2 regions of the Comamonas flocculans genome follow, and region 1 is predicted to be linked to the other one. Evidence: predicted binding sites of a transcription regulator. Region 1 holds the regulator's gene; the other holds the start of a gene.
The links. Region 1 encodes HrcA, which represses chaperone genes, less so after heat shock. Its sites were predicted from a motif close to TTAGCACTCNNNNNNNNNGAGTGCTAA; they were not measured.

Region 1 (7,625 bases):
GAGCTGCAGACCGAGCACGGCCTGCTGCGCCTGCACGACCCGCGCCGCTTTGGCGCCGTGGTCTGGGCAGCGAGCGAGGCTGCGCCCGCCGCGCGCAAGCTGCTGGGCGGCCTGGGCATGGAGCCGCTGTCCGACGACTTCGACCTGACGCGCTTTGCCCGAGCGCTCAAGGCCACGCGCCAGAACATCAAGCAGGTGCTGCTCGCTGGCAAGGTGGTGGTGGGCGTGGGCAACATCTATGCAAGCGAAGCCTTGTTTGCCGCGCGCATACGCCCCACGATCGCTGCCGCGCGCCTGGGACCGGAGCGGGTGCGGCGCCTGCATGCGGCCATCCGCGAGGTGCTGGCGCGCGCGGTGGACAGCGGCGGCAGTACGCTGCGCGACTTTTCCGGCGTGCAGGGCGACAGCGGCCACTTTCAGTTGCAGGCCAGCGTCTATGGCCGTGCGGGGCTGCCCTGCATGGCCTGCGGCACGCCGATACGCCTGCTGCGCCAGGGCCAGCGCAGCAGCTTCTACTGCCCGCGATGCCAGGCGCGCTGATGCAGCCCGCCGACCTGGCCGACCGCGTGGTGCGCTGGCAGCAGACGCACGGACGCCGGCACCTGCCTTGGCAGGGCACGCGCGATCCCTACCGGGTGTGGCTGTCGGAAATCATGTTGCAGCAGACCCAGGTGGTGACGGTGCTGGACTACTACCCGCGCTTTCTTGCGCAGTTCCCCGACGTGCGGGCGCTGGCGGCTGCAAGCCAGGAGCAGGTGCTGGCCCTGTGGAGCGGGCTGGGCTACTACAGCCGGGCACGCAACCTGCACCGCTGCGCCCAGGTGGTGGTGGCCGAGCACGGTGGGGTGTTTCCCGCAAACAGCGCGCAGCTCGCGCAGCTGCCCGGCATAGGCCGCTCCACCGCCGGCGCGATCGCCGCCTTCTGCCATGGCGAGCGCGCACCCATCCTGGACGCCAATGTGCGCCGGGTGCTCACGCGCGTGCTGGGTTTTGCCGCCGACCTGTCGCAGGCAGCCAATGAGCGCGCGCTGTGGGCGCTGGCGCAGGAGCTGCTGCCGCGCAGCGATCTGGCGCACACCATGGCGCTGTATACCCAGGGTTTGATGGACCTGGGCGCCACCGTCTGCCTGGCCCGCAATCCCGATTGCGCGCGCTGCCCGCTGGCCGAGCCGTGCATCGCGCGCCGCCAGGGGCGCCAGAGCGAATATCCGGTGCGCAGCCGCCGCACCCAGCGGCGCGGCGAAGACTGGTGGTTGCTGATCTGCCTGGATGCCGCCGGCCGCTGCTGGCTGGCGCGGCGTCCACAGCAGGGCATCTGGGCGGGGCTGCATTGCCCACCGGTGGCGCCCAGTCGTGCAGCGCTCGACGCGCTGCTGGCGCCGCGGGCGCAGCCCGAGGAATGGCCAGCGTTTACCCATGTGCTCACGCACCGCGAGCTGCGCCTGCATCCGGTGCTGGTGCGGGCGCCGCCGCAGGGACTGCCCGGGGACTGGTTTGCGCCGGCTGAATGGCGGGCCTTGGGCCTGCCCGCGCCGATACGCAAGCTGTTGGCGGGTCTGATTGCTTCGGAAGAATCGCTCTTTTGATAGCTGCTACCGCACGCCAGTCAAGCGTTTGCGGCCAATTTCTTCTGAATATCTGAAGTGCTTCAGCTGCCATCCAGTTCGCGGTGGCGCTTGAGCGTGGTCCAGTCGCCTGCAAAGTGTTCGGCCAGTCGCTCCACCAGATAGACCGAGCGGTGCTGCCCGCCGGTGCAGCCCAGGCCGACCGTCACATAGCTGCGGTGGTTGTGCGCCAGCGGCGCGAGCCAGTGCTGCAGGAAGCCGGTGATGTCCGCCTGCATGCTGGCGACCTCCGGCTGCTGGCGCAGGAAGTCGGCCACCGGGGCGTCGCGCCCCGTCAGCGGGCGCAGCTGGGGGTCGTAATAGGGGTTGGGCAGCATGCGCACGTCGAAGATGTAGTCCGCGTCCATGGGAATGCCGCGCTTGAAGGCGAAGGACTGGAACACCAGCGTGAGCCGCCCCGGCGGCAGCGCCATCAGCTTCTTGACGTAGGCCAGCAGCTGGGCGTTGCGCAGCGTGCTGGTGTCTATCACCAGCGACTGCTCGCGCAGCTCGGCCAGCAGCTCGCGCTCCAGGCCTATGCTTTGCACCAGCGCCTGGCGGCCGTCGCGCAGCTCTTCCTTGGACAGCGGGTGGCGCCGGCGCGTTTCGGAAAAGCGCCGCACCAGGGTTTCGGTGCTGGCGTCCAGGAACAGCGTTTGCACCTTCACGCCCTCGGTGCGCAGTTCCTCGAGCTGGCGCGGCACCAGGGGCAGGGCGGCGGCGCTGCGCACGTCGATGGCCAGCGCCACGCGGTTGGCATGCTCACGGTGCTCCAGGCGCGCGAAAGCCCCCAGCAGCTCGGGCGGCAGGTTGTCCACGCAGTAGTAGCCCGCGTCCTCCAGCGCATGCAGCGCCACCGTCTTGCCCGAGCCGGACATGCCGGTGATGAGCACGAGTTCAAGCGACACGCCCTAAGCCTCCCCCGCGCCGGCCAGCATTTCGCCGGCGTGCGCCAGCGTGGTCGCCGAGAGGTGCTCGCCGCCGAGCATGCGGGCGATCTCGCGCGTGCGCTGCTGGCCGCTCAGGGCCGCCACGCTGCTGCTGGTTTGCGTGCGCGTGCTGTGCTTGGCCACCAGCCAGTGCTGGTCGCCACAGGCGGCCACCTGCGGCAGGTGGGTGACGGCCAGCACCTGGCGGTCGCGCCCGAGGCGGCGCATGAGCCGCCCCACGGTCTCGGCGACGGCGCCACCCACGCCCGAGTCGATTTCGTCAAAGATCAGCGTCGGCACTTCTCCGAGCGCGCTGGTGGTGACCGCAATGGCCAGCGCGATGCGCGAAAGCTCGCCACCCGACGCTACCTTGCCCACGGCGCGTGGCGTCATGCCCGGATGGCTGGCAACCAGAAACTGCACCTGGTCGATGCCGTGCGTGGCCGGCTCGCTGGCGGCGCTGACCTCCACCACGAAGCGCCCGCCCGTCATGCCCAGGCCCTGCATGGCCTGGGTGATGGCTGCGGCCAGCGGCGTGGCCGCCTTGCGCCGTGCGCGCGACAGCAGCTGCGCGGCCTTGTCGTAGGCCTGGCGCTGCTGCTGCTCCGCGGCCTGCAGCCGCTGCAGGTCGCTCGCCTCGTCCAGGCTGTGCAGCGCAGCCCTCCAGCCGGCCAGCAGGGCGGGCAGCTCCTCGGGCGTGCGCCGGTAGCGGCGCGCCAGCTGCAGCCACAGCGACAGGCGCTCCTGCAGTTGCTCCAGGCGCGCCGGGTCGGGTTCGCTGTGGCGCAGGTAGCCGTGCAGGCTGTGCGCGGCGTCCTCGGCTTCTGCCAGACAGGAGGTGAGGGCGGTGCACGGCGGCTCGAACTGCGGCTCCACCGCCAGCTGTTCCTGCAGTGCCTGCAGCGCGCCGGCAAGCTGCCCGAGCGCGCCCCGGCCCTCGTCGGGCTGCAGCGCGTCCAGCGCCTGCCGGGCGCTTGCGAGCAGCGCCTGGGCGTTGGCCAGGCGCGTGTGTTCGGCGTCGAGCTCGCTCCATTCGCCTTCGAGCGGGGCGAGTTTTTCCAGCTCCGCAATCTGCCACTGCAGGCGCTCGCGCTCCTGCTGCAGGCTGTCCTGCGCGCTGAGCGCCTGGGCAAGCGCCGCGTGCGCCGCGCGCCAGGCGCTCCAGGTGCGCGCCACTTCCCGGGTGTCCGCGCCCGCGTAGGCATCGAGCAGGGCGCGCATGGCGTCGGCGCGCGTCAGGCTCTGCCAGGCGTGCTGGCCGTGGATGTCGATCAGCCATTCGCCGAGCGTGCGCATCTGCGTGGCCGTGGCAGGCACGGCATTGATCCAGGCGCGGCTGCGTCCCTGCGCATCGACACTGCGGCGCAGCAGCAGGCCGTCGTCGTGCGGGATGCCGGCTTCGTCCAGCCAGGGCAGGAGCGCGGCGGGCAGGGCGTCGAACTCGGCGCTGACCTCGGCGCGCTCGGCGCCTTCGCGCACCAGCGCGGTGTCGGCGCGCGCGCCCAGCAGTAGTTGCAGCGCGTCGATCAGGATGGACTTGCCCGCGCCGGTCTCGCCGGTCAGCACGGTGAAGCCTGCGTGCACGTCCAGATCGAGTTCGCGCACGATCACGAAGTCGCGCAGCGCGATGCGGCGCAGGGCCATGTTCAGGATCCCCCTTCGTTCCAGCGCAGTTTGCTGCGCAAGGTGGCGAAGTAGCTCCAGCCCACGGGGTGCAGGAAGCAGGCGCTGTAGGGTGAGCGGCGCACCAGCACGCGGTCGCCGGGTTTGAGTTGGGCGAGCGACTGCATGTCGAAGTTGGCGCTGGCCTCGCGCTTGCTCAGCAGCTCGATCGCCACCTCGGCCGCGTCCGGCAGCACGATGGGGCGGTGGGTGAGGGTGTGCGGCGCGATCGGTACCAGCACCCAGCCTGGAATCGAGGGATGCAGCATGGGCCCGCCGGCCGACAGCGCATAGGCGGTCGAGCCGGTGGGCGAGGCGATGATGACCCCGTCCGCCCGCTGGTTGGCGACGAAGTCGCCGTCCACCTCGATGCGCAGCTCCACCATGCCCGAGGTCGAGCCGCGATTGACCACCACGTCGTTGAGTGCCAGCGCCTCGAACACGCAGTCGCGCCCGCGCAGCACGCTGCCGTGCATCAGCGGGCGCACATCCTCTTCATAGGCCCCCTCGAGCATGGGCGCGAGCATGGCCTCGAAACCTTCGAGCGCGATGTCGGTGATGAAGCCCAGCCGCCCCTGATTGATGCCTATGAGCGGCGTGCCATGGCGCGCCAGACGCCGGCCCACGCTGAGCATGGTGCCGTCGCCGCCCACCACCAGCGCCAGGTCGCAGTGGCGCCCGATCGCGTCCAGGTCGTGTGTGGGAAAGTCCCGCAGCTTGACATTGACCGCGGTTTCATCGTCCAGCGCCACCTCGCAGCCGTGCTGCAGCGCGAAGGCGGCGATCTCGCGCACCGCCTTGCACAAGGTGTCGGGCACGCTGCGTGCGCGCGACTTCTGGTACTTGCCGATCACGGCGACGCGGTGGAAGATGGATTGCATGGCCTTGATTACAACACCCGCTGCGGGCCGGTATGGCTTGCTATGGTAAGCGCTGGTGCGGTGCTCGGGGGCGCGGAGCGGGGTGCGGGCCGCGACTGGCCCTAGAATGAAACGCATGCTGGACGAGCGTGGCAAATTGTTGCTCAAGGCGCTGGTGGAGCGCTACATCGCCGAGGGGCAACCGGTCGGCTCGCGCACGCTGTCGCGCGCCTCCGGGCTGGAGCTTTCGCCGGCCACGGTGCGCAACGTCATGTCCGATCTGGAAGAGCTCGGCCTCATCGCCAGCCCGCACACCTCGGCCGGGCGCATCCCCACCGCCAAGGGCTACCGCCTGTTCGTGGACACCATGCTCACGGTGCAGAAAGAGCGTCTGCCGCACCTGCAGATCAAGCCCGAGCAGCCGCAAAAAGTGATAGCGCATGCGGCGCACATGCTCTCCAGCCTGTCGCAGTTCGTCGGCGTGGTGATGGCGCCGCGCCGGGCCTCGGTATTCCGGCACATCGAGTTTCTGCGGCTGTCGGAGCGGCGCGTGCTCGTGATCATAGTCTCGCCCGACGGCGACGTGCAAAACCGCGTCATCTTCACCGAGACCGACCCCAGCCAGTCGCAGCTCGTCGAGGCGGCCAACTTTCTCAACACCAACTACGGCGGCCTGACCATGGAACAGGTGCGCGAGCGCCTGAAGAGCGAAGTGGACAGCCTGCGCGCCGAGATCGTCCAGCTCATGCAGGCAGCGGTCAGCGCCAGCAGCGAGGCGCTGGACGAATCGCAGGACGAGGTCATCATCTCCGGCGAGCGCAACCTGCTGGCGGTGAGCGACTTTTCCAGCGACATGGACAACCTGCGCCGCGCCTTCACGCTGTTCGAGCAAAAGACGCAGATCCTGCGCCTGCTCGACATCTCCAGCCGCGCCGAGGGCGTGCGCATCTTCATCGGCGGCGAAAGCCAGGTGGTGCCGTTCGAAGAGCTGTCCGTGGTCAGCGCCCCCTATGAGGTCGACGGCCAGATCGTGGGCACGCTGGGCGTGATCGGGCCGACGCGCATGCCTTACGACCGCATGATCCAGATCGTGGACATCACCTCGCGGCTCGTCTCCAACGCGCTGAGCCACCGCAGCTGAGCCACTACAATGCGCCCCGGCCCGCCCTGCGCGGGCCATGCTTTCGGGCCGTTAGCTCAGCTGGTCAGAGCAGAGGACTCATAATCCTTTGGTCGTTGGTTCAAGTCCAACACGGCCTACCAGGATAGCAAAGGAAACCCTGCTACATAAACACTAGCGGGGTTTTTCTTTTGGTGTTGCTTGTAGGCAATCTGTAGGCACTTTTGCCAAATACGCGCCGGTTAGATCCTTCACCCGGCGCGCGCGGGGTGCACCGTCACTTCGTTTTTACGAAGTGAGCGCACCAGGGCTCACCCATGCGCGCGCGGGGGGAACCACCCGCGTTTGAAACGCGACTGGCCCGAATTGTGCCGCCCACGCGCGCGGGGGGGAACCCTCACTTGAAACGGTTTCAAGTGAGAAGCCTGGTGCCGCCCATGCGCGCGCGGGAAGGAGGGGTCGCAGTTTGCGCACACCTTTATCCAGGCTTGTGCCAGTGATGCGCTGCAGGTCATCGCCTAGGGCTTCGGCGCGGGCCAGGTGCTGGTTGATGGCCTGCTTGGTCATGCCAGCAGCGGCGGCGGTTGAAGCGGCGAAGCCCTGTTCATGCTGTGGGCCGGCAGCGCGGCCATCGGTTACGCGGCAATCGTCTATCCCCACCCTGGGCGGTTCTTCACCTTGGGCAAGCTCAAAGGCACGGGCCCATGCCCGCATAGGCTCGCCGAAAAAGTCCACAGTAGCCGGTTCTTCCCAGCCGGTAGAGCTTGCCTCTCCAGTCAGTAGCAGGGCTTGAACGGCCTTCGCGCCAAGTATCGGAAGACTGCCAGCATCGGCGGCAATCTTGTTTGTGCGGCCGTCAGTTGGTTGCACGCGCACAAATTTTGCAGCGCGGTCAATCCGGGCGAAAACGGTTATTTCGTGGCGTTCAGCGCAGCCCAATATTTGGCGTGCAGTCCAAGGCTTGCCCGTCCGGTCTGCCACGGCCTGGGCGGCTTCGCCCAAAGTCAAAAAGTGCGGTAGCGGCGGAAAATCATTCATCGTTGCACCCCTTCCAGTGCTGACCTTCGTTCCGGTGCCCCAGCAGGCCGGCGAAGGTTTCCGGCTTTTCGGCCAGGTTTCGAAGCTGGCCTAGCTGGGGCGTAACTTGTCAGGCGTGGGCGGGTGCGCGCTTTCTTGCACGCCTAGCGGCTGGCACCTTGGGCACGGTCACGGTGATAGCGGGGGCCATGCCAGCGGCGGCGGCCATGTCCATTAGGGCGTCGAGCGAGAACAGCGCTACCTTGCCGCGCGCCAGGTCGGATATGCGCGGCTGGGTCACGCCAAACAGGGCGGCGGCCTGGGCCTGGGTCAGCCCCTGCACGCGAATGGCCTCGGCAATGTTCATCATCAGATGGGAACGGGCGCGCAGACTGGCGGCCTCTTGCGGGGTGTCCTCGATGGCGTCCCAGAC
Region 2 (7,625 bases), 300 kb from region 1:
CACGCATTCGGCGCCGCGCACCTCGCACGGTGGCAGCGCCGCGCGCAGCCACAGCCGCGGCGCCTCGGCCACCATGCGCCCGGCGTGTCCCACCGCAGAGCCGACGGCGCGCAGCGAATAGCCTGCAAGCCGCGCATGCGCGATGAAGCGGCGCCGGTAGGTGGGCGACAGCGCGAACACCAGCCAGCCCAGCAGCGCGCCCAGGCCATGCAGCAACCACAGCGGCAGCAGAGACAAGAAGCGAAAGATCAGGGGCATTCACTACAATGGCGCGGTCGCCGAGTTAACCGAGCAACTTGCAGGGCGACGTGAAACAAGACTGCTAAAGCGTTCGCCGCAAAGCTCCTGAGGAGGCTTGGGCAACGCCCCAAATGCTTAGAAACCAGGAGTTTATGCACAAATGGCGAGCGACTTTCTCTTCACTTCCGAATCCGTCTCCGAAGGCCATCCCGACAAGGTGGCCGACCAGATTTCCGACGCCATCCTCGACGCCGTTCTTGCCCAGGACCCCCGCTCGCGCGTCGCTGCAGAAACCCTGACCAATACCGGCCTGGTGGTGCTGGCCGGCGAGATCACCACCAACGCCCAGGTCGACTACATCCAGGTGGCGCGCGACACCATCCGCCGCATCGGCTACGACAACACCGACTACGGCATCGATTACAAGGGCTGCGCGGTGCTGGTGGCCTACGACAAGCAGAGCAACGACATCGCGCAGGGCGTGGACCAGGCGAGCGACGACCACCTGAACACCGGCGCCGGCGACCAGGGCCTGATGTTCGGCTACGCCTGCGACGAGACCGACACGCTGATGCCGGCGCCCAGCTATTACGCCCACCGTCTGGTCGAGCGCCAGGCGCAGCAGCGCAAGAGCGGCGCCCTGCCCTTCCTGCGTCCCGACGCCAAGAGCCAGGTGACGATGCGCTACATCGACGGCAAGGTGCACAGCATCGACACCGTGGTGCTCTCCACCCAGCACAGCCCCGACCAGTCCGAGACGCCGACGAAGATGAAGGCCAGCTTCATCGAAGCCGTGGTCGAGCAGATCATCAAGCCGGTGCTGCCCGCCGAATGGCTCAAGGACACCAAGTACCTGATCAACCCCACCGGACGCTTCGTCACCGGCGGCCCCCAGGGTGACTGCGGCCTGACCGGGCGCAAGATCATCGTCGACACCTACGGCGGCTCCTGCCCGCATGGCGGAGGTGCCTTCAGCGGCAAGGACCCGACCAAGGTGGACCGCAGCGCCGCCTACGCCTGCCGCTACGTGGCCAAGAACATCGTCGCCGCCGGCCTGGCGCGCCAGTGCCAGATCCAGGTGGCCTACGCCATCGGCGTGGCGCGGCCGATGAACGTCACCGTCTATACCGAAGGCACCGGCGTGGTCCCGGACACGCGGATTGCCGAGCTGGTGGCGCAGCACTTCGACCTGCGGCCCAAGGGCATCCTGCAAATGCTCGACCTGCAACGCCCGATCTACGCCAAGACCGCCGCCTACGGCCACTTCGGCCGCGACGAACCCGAGTTCACCTGGGAGAGAACGGACAAGGCCGCGCTGCTGCGGGCAGCAGCGGGGTTGTAAACCTTGAAGGTGCGCAGCAACTTCAAGCGGCCTTGCGCCACAGGCCGCGCTGCTGCGGGCAGCAGCGCGGCCTGTAGAGCCTGAAGAAGCGCAGCGGCGCGCTTGCAAGAGCCGTCGCGGCACCAGCGGCCACGCGCCGAATCCACCCACGCCATGGACCACCATCGCTTTGACATCGCCGTACTGATAGGCCGCTTCCAGCCGGTGCACAAGGGACATCTTGCGCTGCTGCAGGAGGCGGCGCGGCAGGCGCGCCTGGTCGTCGTAGTGCTGGGGTCGGCCTTTCAGGCGCGCACGCCGCGCAATCCCTTCACCTGGCAGGAACGCGCAGAGCTGCTGCGTGCGAGCGTCGAGCCGTCACTGCGCGAGCGCCTCATCCCCTGCCCGGTACGCGACTACTACGACGAGCCGCGCTGGGCCGATGCGGTGCGCCGCGCCGTCGCGCAGCATGCGGGCCCCGAGGCGCGCGTCGCGCTCGTCGGCCACTTCAAGGACGCAAGCAGCGAATACCTGCGCGCCTTCCCAGGCTGGCAGCTGCTCAGTCTGCCGCGCATGGGCGCGATCGATTCCACGCAATTGCGCGATGCCTGGCTGGGTGCCGCACAGGCCGATCTGGCGAGCGCCCTTGCGCCCTTTGCCGACCAGGCGCCGCCCGCCACGCTCGCGCTGCTGCGCCGCATGGCTTCGCAAGCCCCCTACCAGCACCTGCAGGCGGAGTGGCGCATGCTGCGCGACTACCGCCAGGCCTGGGCGGCGGCGCCCTATCCGCCCGTCTTCGTCACCGTGGACGCGCTGCTGCGCTGCCGCGACCAGGTGCTGCTGGTACAGCGCGCCCAGGCGCCGGGCCAGGGTCTGTGGGCGCTGCCCGGCGGCTTTCTGGAGCCACACGACACCCTGTGGCAGTCCTGCCTGCGCGAGCTGCGCGAAGAGACCGGTTGCGCACTCACTGAAGGACGTCTGGCGCAGAGCCTGCGCTCGGTGCAGGTGTTCGACCACCCCGACCGCAGCCAGCGCGGGCGCACCATCACCCACGTGCACCATATCGATTTGGACGACGCCACGCCACCGGCGGTGCAGGGCGGCGACGATGCGGCGCAGGCGCGCTGGGTGGCGCTGCACGAACTGCCGGACATGGAAGCGCGGTTCTTCGAAGACCACTTCCAGATTCTGGACAAATTCCTGCATCTGCTCTGAGCGCCCCGGGGCGCGCAAAGAAGAAGACCGAAATCCTGCGTACGGGCCTTGAAATCGGGCCAAACGCCCTTATGATTAGCACTCGTTGGGTTTGAGTGCTAACAACACCTTTCCCAAGCGCGCGCGGCGGCCCTCAAGGGGCCGCTTTTGCGAACCCTCTTCAACCAGTGAATTTCAGGAGTTGTCATGAAACTTCGTCCTCTGCACGACCGCGTGGTCGTCAAGCGCCTCGAAAACGAAACCAAGACGGCCTCGGGCATCGTCATCCCCGACAACGCCGCCGAGAAGCCCGACCAGGGTGAAGTGCTGGCCGTGGGCCCGGGCCGTCTCGACGAGGACGGTGACCGCATCAAGATGGACGTCAAGGTGGGCGACCGCGTGCTCTTCGGCAAGTACAGCGGTCAGACCGTCAAGGTGGACGGCGATGAGCTGCTCGTGATGAAGGAAGACGACCTGTTTGCCGTCGTCGAAAAGTAATTACTCCTCCATTCATAGCTGCAAGCGCAGACCAGTAAAGCGTTTGAGGCTGATTTCATTCATATTTTCAGGAGCCAAACATGGCAGCAAAAGACGTAGTTTTCGGCGGTGACGCACGCGCCCGCATGATGGAAGGCGTGAACATCCTGGCCAACGCGGTCAAGGTCACCCTGGGCCCCAAGGGCCGCAACGTGGTGCTCGAGCGCAGCTTCGGCGCCCCCACGGTGACCAAGGACGGCGTGTCGGTCGCCAAGGAAATCGAGCTCAAGGACAAGCTGCAGAACATGGGCGCGCAGCTCGTGAAGGAAGTGGCCTCCAAGACCAACGACATCGCCGGTGACGGCACCACCACCGCCACCGTGCTGGCCCAGGCCATCGTGCGCGAAGGCACCAAGTACGTGGCCGCCGGCCTGAATCCCATGGATCTCAAGCGCGGCATCGACAAGGCCGTGATCGCGCTGGTCGAGCAGCTCAAGCAGGCCTCCAAGGCCACCACCACGAGCAAGGAAATCGCCCAGGTCGGCTCGATCTCGGCCAACGCCGACGAGTCGGTGGGCAAGATCATCGCCGACGCGATGGACAAGGTGGGAAAGGAAGGCGTGATCACCGTCGAGGACGGCAAGAGCCTGGACAACGAGCTGGAAGTCGTCGAAGGCATGCAGTTCGACCGCGGCTACCTCTCGCCCTACTTCATCAACAACCCCGAGAAGCAGGTCGCCATTCTCGAAAACCCCTTCGTGCTGCTCTACGACAAGAAGATCAGCAACATCCGCGACCTGCTGCCCACGCTGGAACAGGTGGCCAAGGCCAGCCGTCCGCTGCTCATCATCGCCGAGGACGTCGAGGGTGAGGCGCTGGCCACGCTGGTGGTCAACACCATCCGCGGCATCCTGAAGGTCGTCGCCGTCAAGGCCCCGGGCTTCGGCGACCGCCGCAAGGCCATGCTGGAAGACATCGCCATCCTGACCGGCGGCAAGGTGATCGCCGAGGAAGTGGGCCTGTCGCTGGAGAAGGCCACGCTGGCCGATCTGGGCCAGGCCAAGCGCGTGGAGATCGCCAAGGAAAACACCACCATCATCGACGGTGCAGGCAGCGCCGACGACATCGAGGCACGCGTCAAGCAGGTGCGCGTGCAGATCGAGGAAGCCACCAGCGACTACGACCGCGAGAAGCTGCAGGAGCGCGTGGCCAAGCTCGCTGGCGGCGTGGCGGTGATCAAGGTCGGCGCCGCGACCGAAGTCGAGATGAAGGAGAAGAAGGCCCGCGTGGAAGACGCGCTGCACGCCACGCGTGCCGCGGTGGAAGAAGGCATCGTGGCCGGCGGCGGCGTCGCCTTCCTGCGCGCCAAGCAAGCCATTGGGGACCTCAAGGGCGACAACGCCGAGCAGGACGCGGGCATCAAGCTGGTGCTCAAGGCCATCGAGGCGCCGCTGCGCGAGATCGTGGCCAACGCCGGCGGCGAGCCATCCGTGGTGGTCAACAAGGTGCTCGAAGGCAAGGGCAACTACGGCTTCAACGCCGCCAACGACACCTACGGCGACATGCTGGAGATGGGTATCCTGGACCCGACCAAGGTCACGCGCGCCGCGCTGCAGCACGCCGCCTCGGTGGCTTCGCTGCTCTTGACCACCGAAGCCATGGTCGTTGAAGCGCCCAAGGAAGAAGCCCCCGCCCCCGGCATGCCCGGCGGCATGGGCGACATGGGCGGCATGGGCATGTAAGCACAGGGCTGAAAGCGCCCGCTTTCGCCACCGAAGGGCCGCCTTGCGCGGCCCTTTTTTTGCGCGGGTAAACCATGTGGTGAAAAGCGCAAATGCAGGTGTTTTCGCCATTGCCAAGAAGGCCGCAGCTCCATAAGGTTGCGCTTTCGCATTTTTCTGCAGATCAGGAGCCTTCAATGGAGATTTCGCGCAAGTTGTTTGTCGCCGCCGTCGTGGCCGGCATCGGTTCTATCGGAGTGAGCTCCGGCGCGCTTGCCCAGGAGCAAGTCATCAAGATCGGCCACATCGGCCCGGTTTCCGGTCCCCAGGCCCACTTCGGCAAGGACGACGAAAACGGCGTGCGCATGGCCATCGAGGACCTCAATGCCAAGGGCATGGAAATCGGCGGCAAGAAGATCAAGTTCGAGATCGTCGCCGAGGACGATGGCGCCGACCCCAAGCAGGGCACGGCCGCCTCGCAGAAGCTGTGCGACCAGAAGGTTGCGGGCGCCGTCACCTTCGTGAACTCGGGCGTGGCCATCCCCTCGTCCAAGGTGTTCCATGATTGCGGCATTCCGATGATCACCGGCGCCGCCACCAACCCCGACCTGACCAAGCCGGGCTGGGACACCACCTACCGCGTGATCGCCAACGACAACGCGCTGGGCGCCGCGCTGGCCAACTACACCGCCAAGACCCTGGGCCTGAAGCAGGTGGCCGTGGTCGACGACCGCACCCCCTACGGCCAGGGCATTGCCAGCGTGTACAAGCGCGACCTGGAAAAGCTCGGCGTCAAGGTCGTGGCCAACGAGTTCACCAACGACAAGGCCACCGACTTCATGGCCATCCTGACCTCGATCAAGGCGAAGAAGCCCCAGGCCATCTTCTACGGCGGCATGTACGGCCAGGCCGGCCCCATGCTGCGCCAGATGGCCCAACTGGGCATGAACGACGTCAAGATGTTCGGCGGTGACGGCATGTGCGTGCCCGAGCTCGCCAAGGTCGCGGCCGGTGCCAAGACGCTGGAAAACGTAGTCTGCGCCGATGGCGGCTCCTCCATCGAGAAGATGCCCGGCGGCATCGAGTGGAAGAAGCGCTACGACGAGAAGTACCCCGGCCAGTTCCAGGTCTACAGCCCCTACTTCTATGACGGCGTGATGCTGCTGGCCGACGCGATGAAGCGCGCCAATTCCTGGGATCCCAAGGTCTACATCCCCTTCCTGCAGAAGAGCGACTACCAGGGCGTGACCTCGCACATCCGCTTCGAAGCCAACGGCGAAATGAAGGACCCCACCTACACCCTGAGCAAGTTCGTGGACGGCAAGAAGACCGCCATCGACGTCAAGTAAGCCCGGACGCTGTCCTACCCAGGCCCGCTTCGGCGGGCCTTTTTCGTCTCTGCGTCCACCAGGAGCGGCACGCTTGGCATAGACTTGCCCGCGTTTTGCAGCCAGGAACCCGCGATGAACGCTCCCGCGCCTACCCCAGGCACCCCTTACGGCACCCTGCCCACCGCCGCGCCGCTGCCCCAGCGCCGCCCCGTCAGCCTGCCGCGCATGGCCCAGATGCGCGAAGCCGGTGAAAAGATCACCATGCTCACGGCCTACGACGCCACCTTTGCCGCGGTGGCCGACGCCGCCGGCGTGGAATGCATCCTGGTGGGAGATTCGCTCGGCATGGTCTGCCAGGGCCTTGCGAGCACCGTGGGCGTGACGCTGGAGACCATGTGCTACCACATGGCCAGCGTCTCGCGCGGCGTGCGCCGCGTGCAGGGCACCGCGTGGCTGATCGGCGACCTGCCCTTCGGCAGCTATGGCGAGTCGCCCCAGCAGGCGCTGCACAGCGCCACCCGGCTGATGCAGGCCGGGGCGCACATGGTCAAGCTAGAAGGCGGCGGCTGGACCGCGCCCACCGTGCGCTACCTGGTGGAGCGCGGCATCCCCGTCTGCGCCCACCTGGGACTGACGCCGCAGACCGTGCACGCGCTGGGTGGCTACCGCGTGCAGGGCCGCGGCGACGAGGCAGCCGCCACGCTGCGCAGCCACGCGCTGGAACTGCAGGACGCAGGCGCCGAGATGATCGTGCTCGAAATGGTGCCGGCGCAGCTGGCCGCGAGCCTGACCGAAGAGCTGCCGCGCTGCCACACCATAGGGATCGGGGCCGGCAAGGGCACCGCCGGCCAGGTTCTGGTGCTGCACGACATGCTGGGCATGAACCTCGGAAAGATGCCGCGCTTCGTGCGCAACTTCATGCCGGACGCCGGCAGCATCAAGGGCGCGATCGAAGCCTACGTCCAGGCCGTCAAGGGGGGCAGCTTCCCCGACGACGCGGTGCACGCCTGGTAGCCGCCCAACGCCCCATGCAAGTCGTACACACGATTTCCGATCTGCGCGCCGCCCTGCACGGGCGCGGGCGCCCTGCCTTCGTGCCCACCATGGGCAACCTGCACGACGGCCATCTGGCCCTGGTGCGCCAGGCCAGGCCGCTGGGCGAGGTACTGGTTGCGAGCATCTTCGTCAACCGCCTGCAGTTTCTGCCGCATGAGGATTTTGATAGCTATCCACGCACGCTGCAGGCCGACTGCAGCCGTCTTGAGGCCGAATCCTGCGACATCGTCTTCGCGCCCGCCGAGCGCGATCTGTATCCCGAACCGCAGACCTTCACGGTCACGC

Region 2: the regulator HrcA is predicted to act here: its motif matches at 2,852-2,878, upstream of groES (co-chaperone GroES).

The regions. Positions count from the first base shown of each region.
Region 1 is NZ_CP042344.1:2,773,471-2,781,095, forward strand. It holds gene mutM (bifunctional DNA-formamidopyrimidine glycosylase/DNA-(apurinic or apyrimidinic site) lyase) at 1-540, shown strand, start outside; gene mutY (A/G-specific adenine glycosylase) at 540-1,586, shown strand; gene rapZ (RNase adapter RapZ) at 1,649-2,512, opposite strand; gene recN (DNA repair protein RecN) at 2,516-4,177, opposite strand; gene FOZ74_RS13315 (NAD kinase) at 4,180-5,076, opposite strand; gene hrcA (heat-inducible transcriptional repressor HrcA) at 5,192-6,196, shown strand; tRNA gene FOZ74_RS13325 (tRNA-Ile) at 6,242-6,318, shown strand; gene FOZ74_RS13330 (hypothetical protein) at 6,464-7,213, opposite strand; gene FOZ74_RS13335 (helix-turn-helix domain-containing protein) at 7,323-7,625, opposite strand, start outside.
Region 2 is NZ_CP042344.1:2,477,004-2,484,628, reverse strand. It holds gene FOZ74_RS11870 (lysophospholipid acyltransferase family protein) at 1-258, opposite strand, end outside; gene metK (methionine adenosyltransferase) at 401-1,582, shown strand; gene FOZ74_RS11860 (bifunctional nicotinamide-nucleotide adenylyltransferase/Nudix hydroxylase) at 1,736-2,776, shown strand; gene groES (co-chaperone GroES) at 2,963-3,253, shown strand; gene groL (chaperonin GroEL) at 3,334-4,974, shown strand; gene FOZ74_RS11845 (branched-chain amino acid ABC transporter substrate-binding protein) at 5,151-6,302, shown strand; gene panB (3-methyl-2-oxobutanoate hydroxymethyltransferase) at 6,417-7,298, shown strand; gene panC (pantoate--beta-alanine ligase) at 7,313-7,625, shown strand, end outside.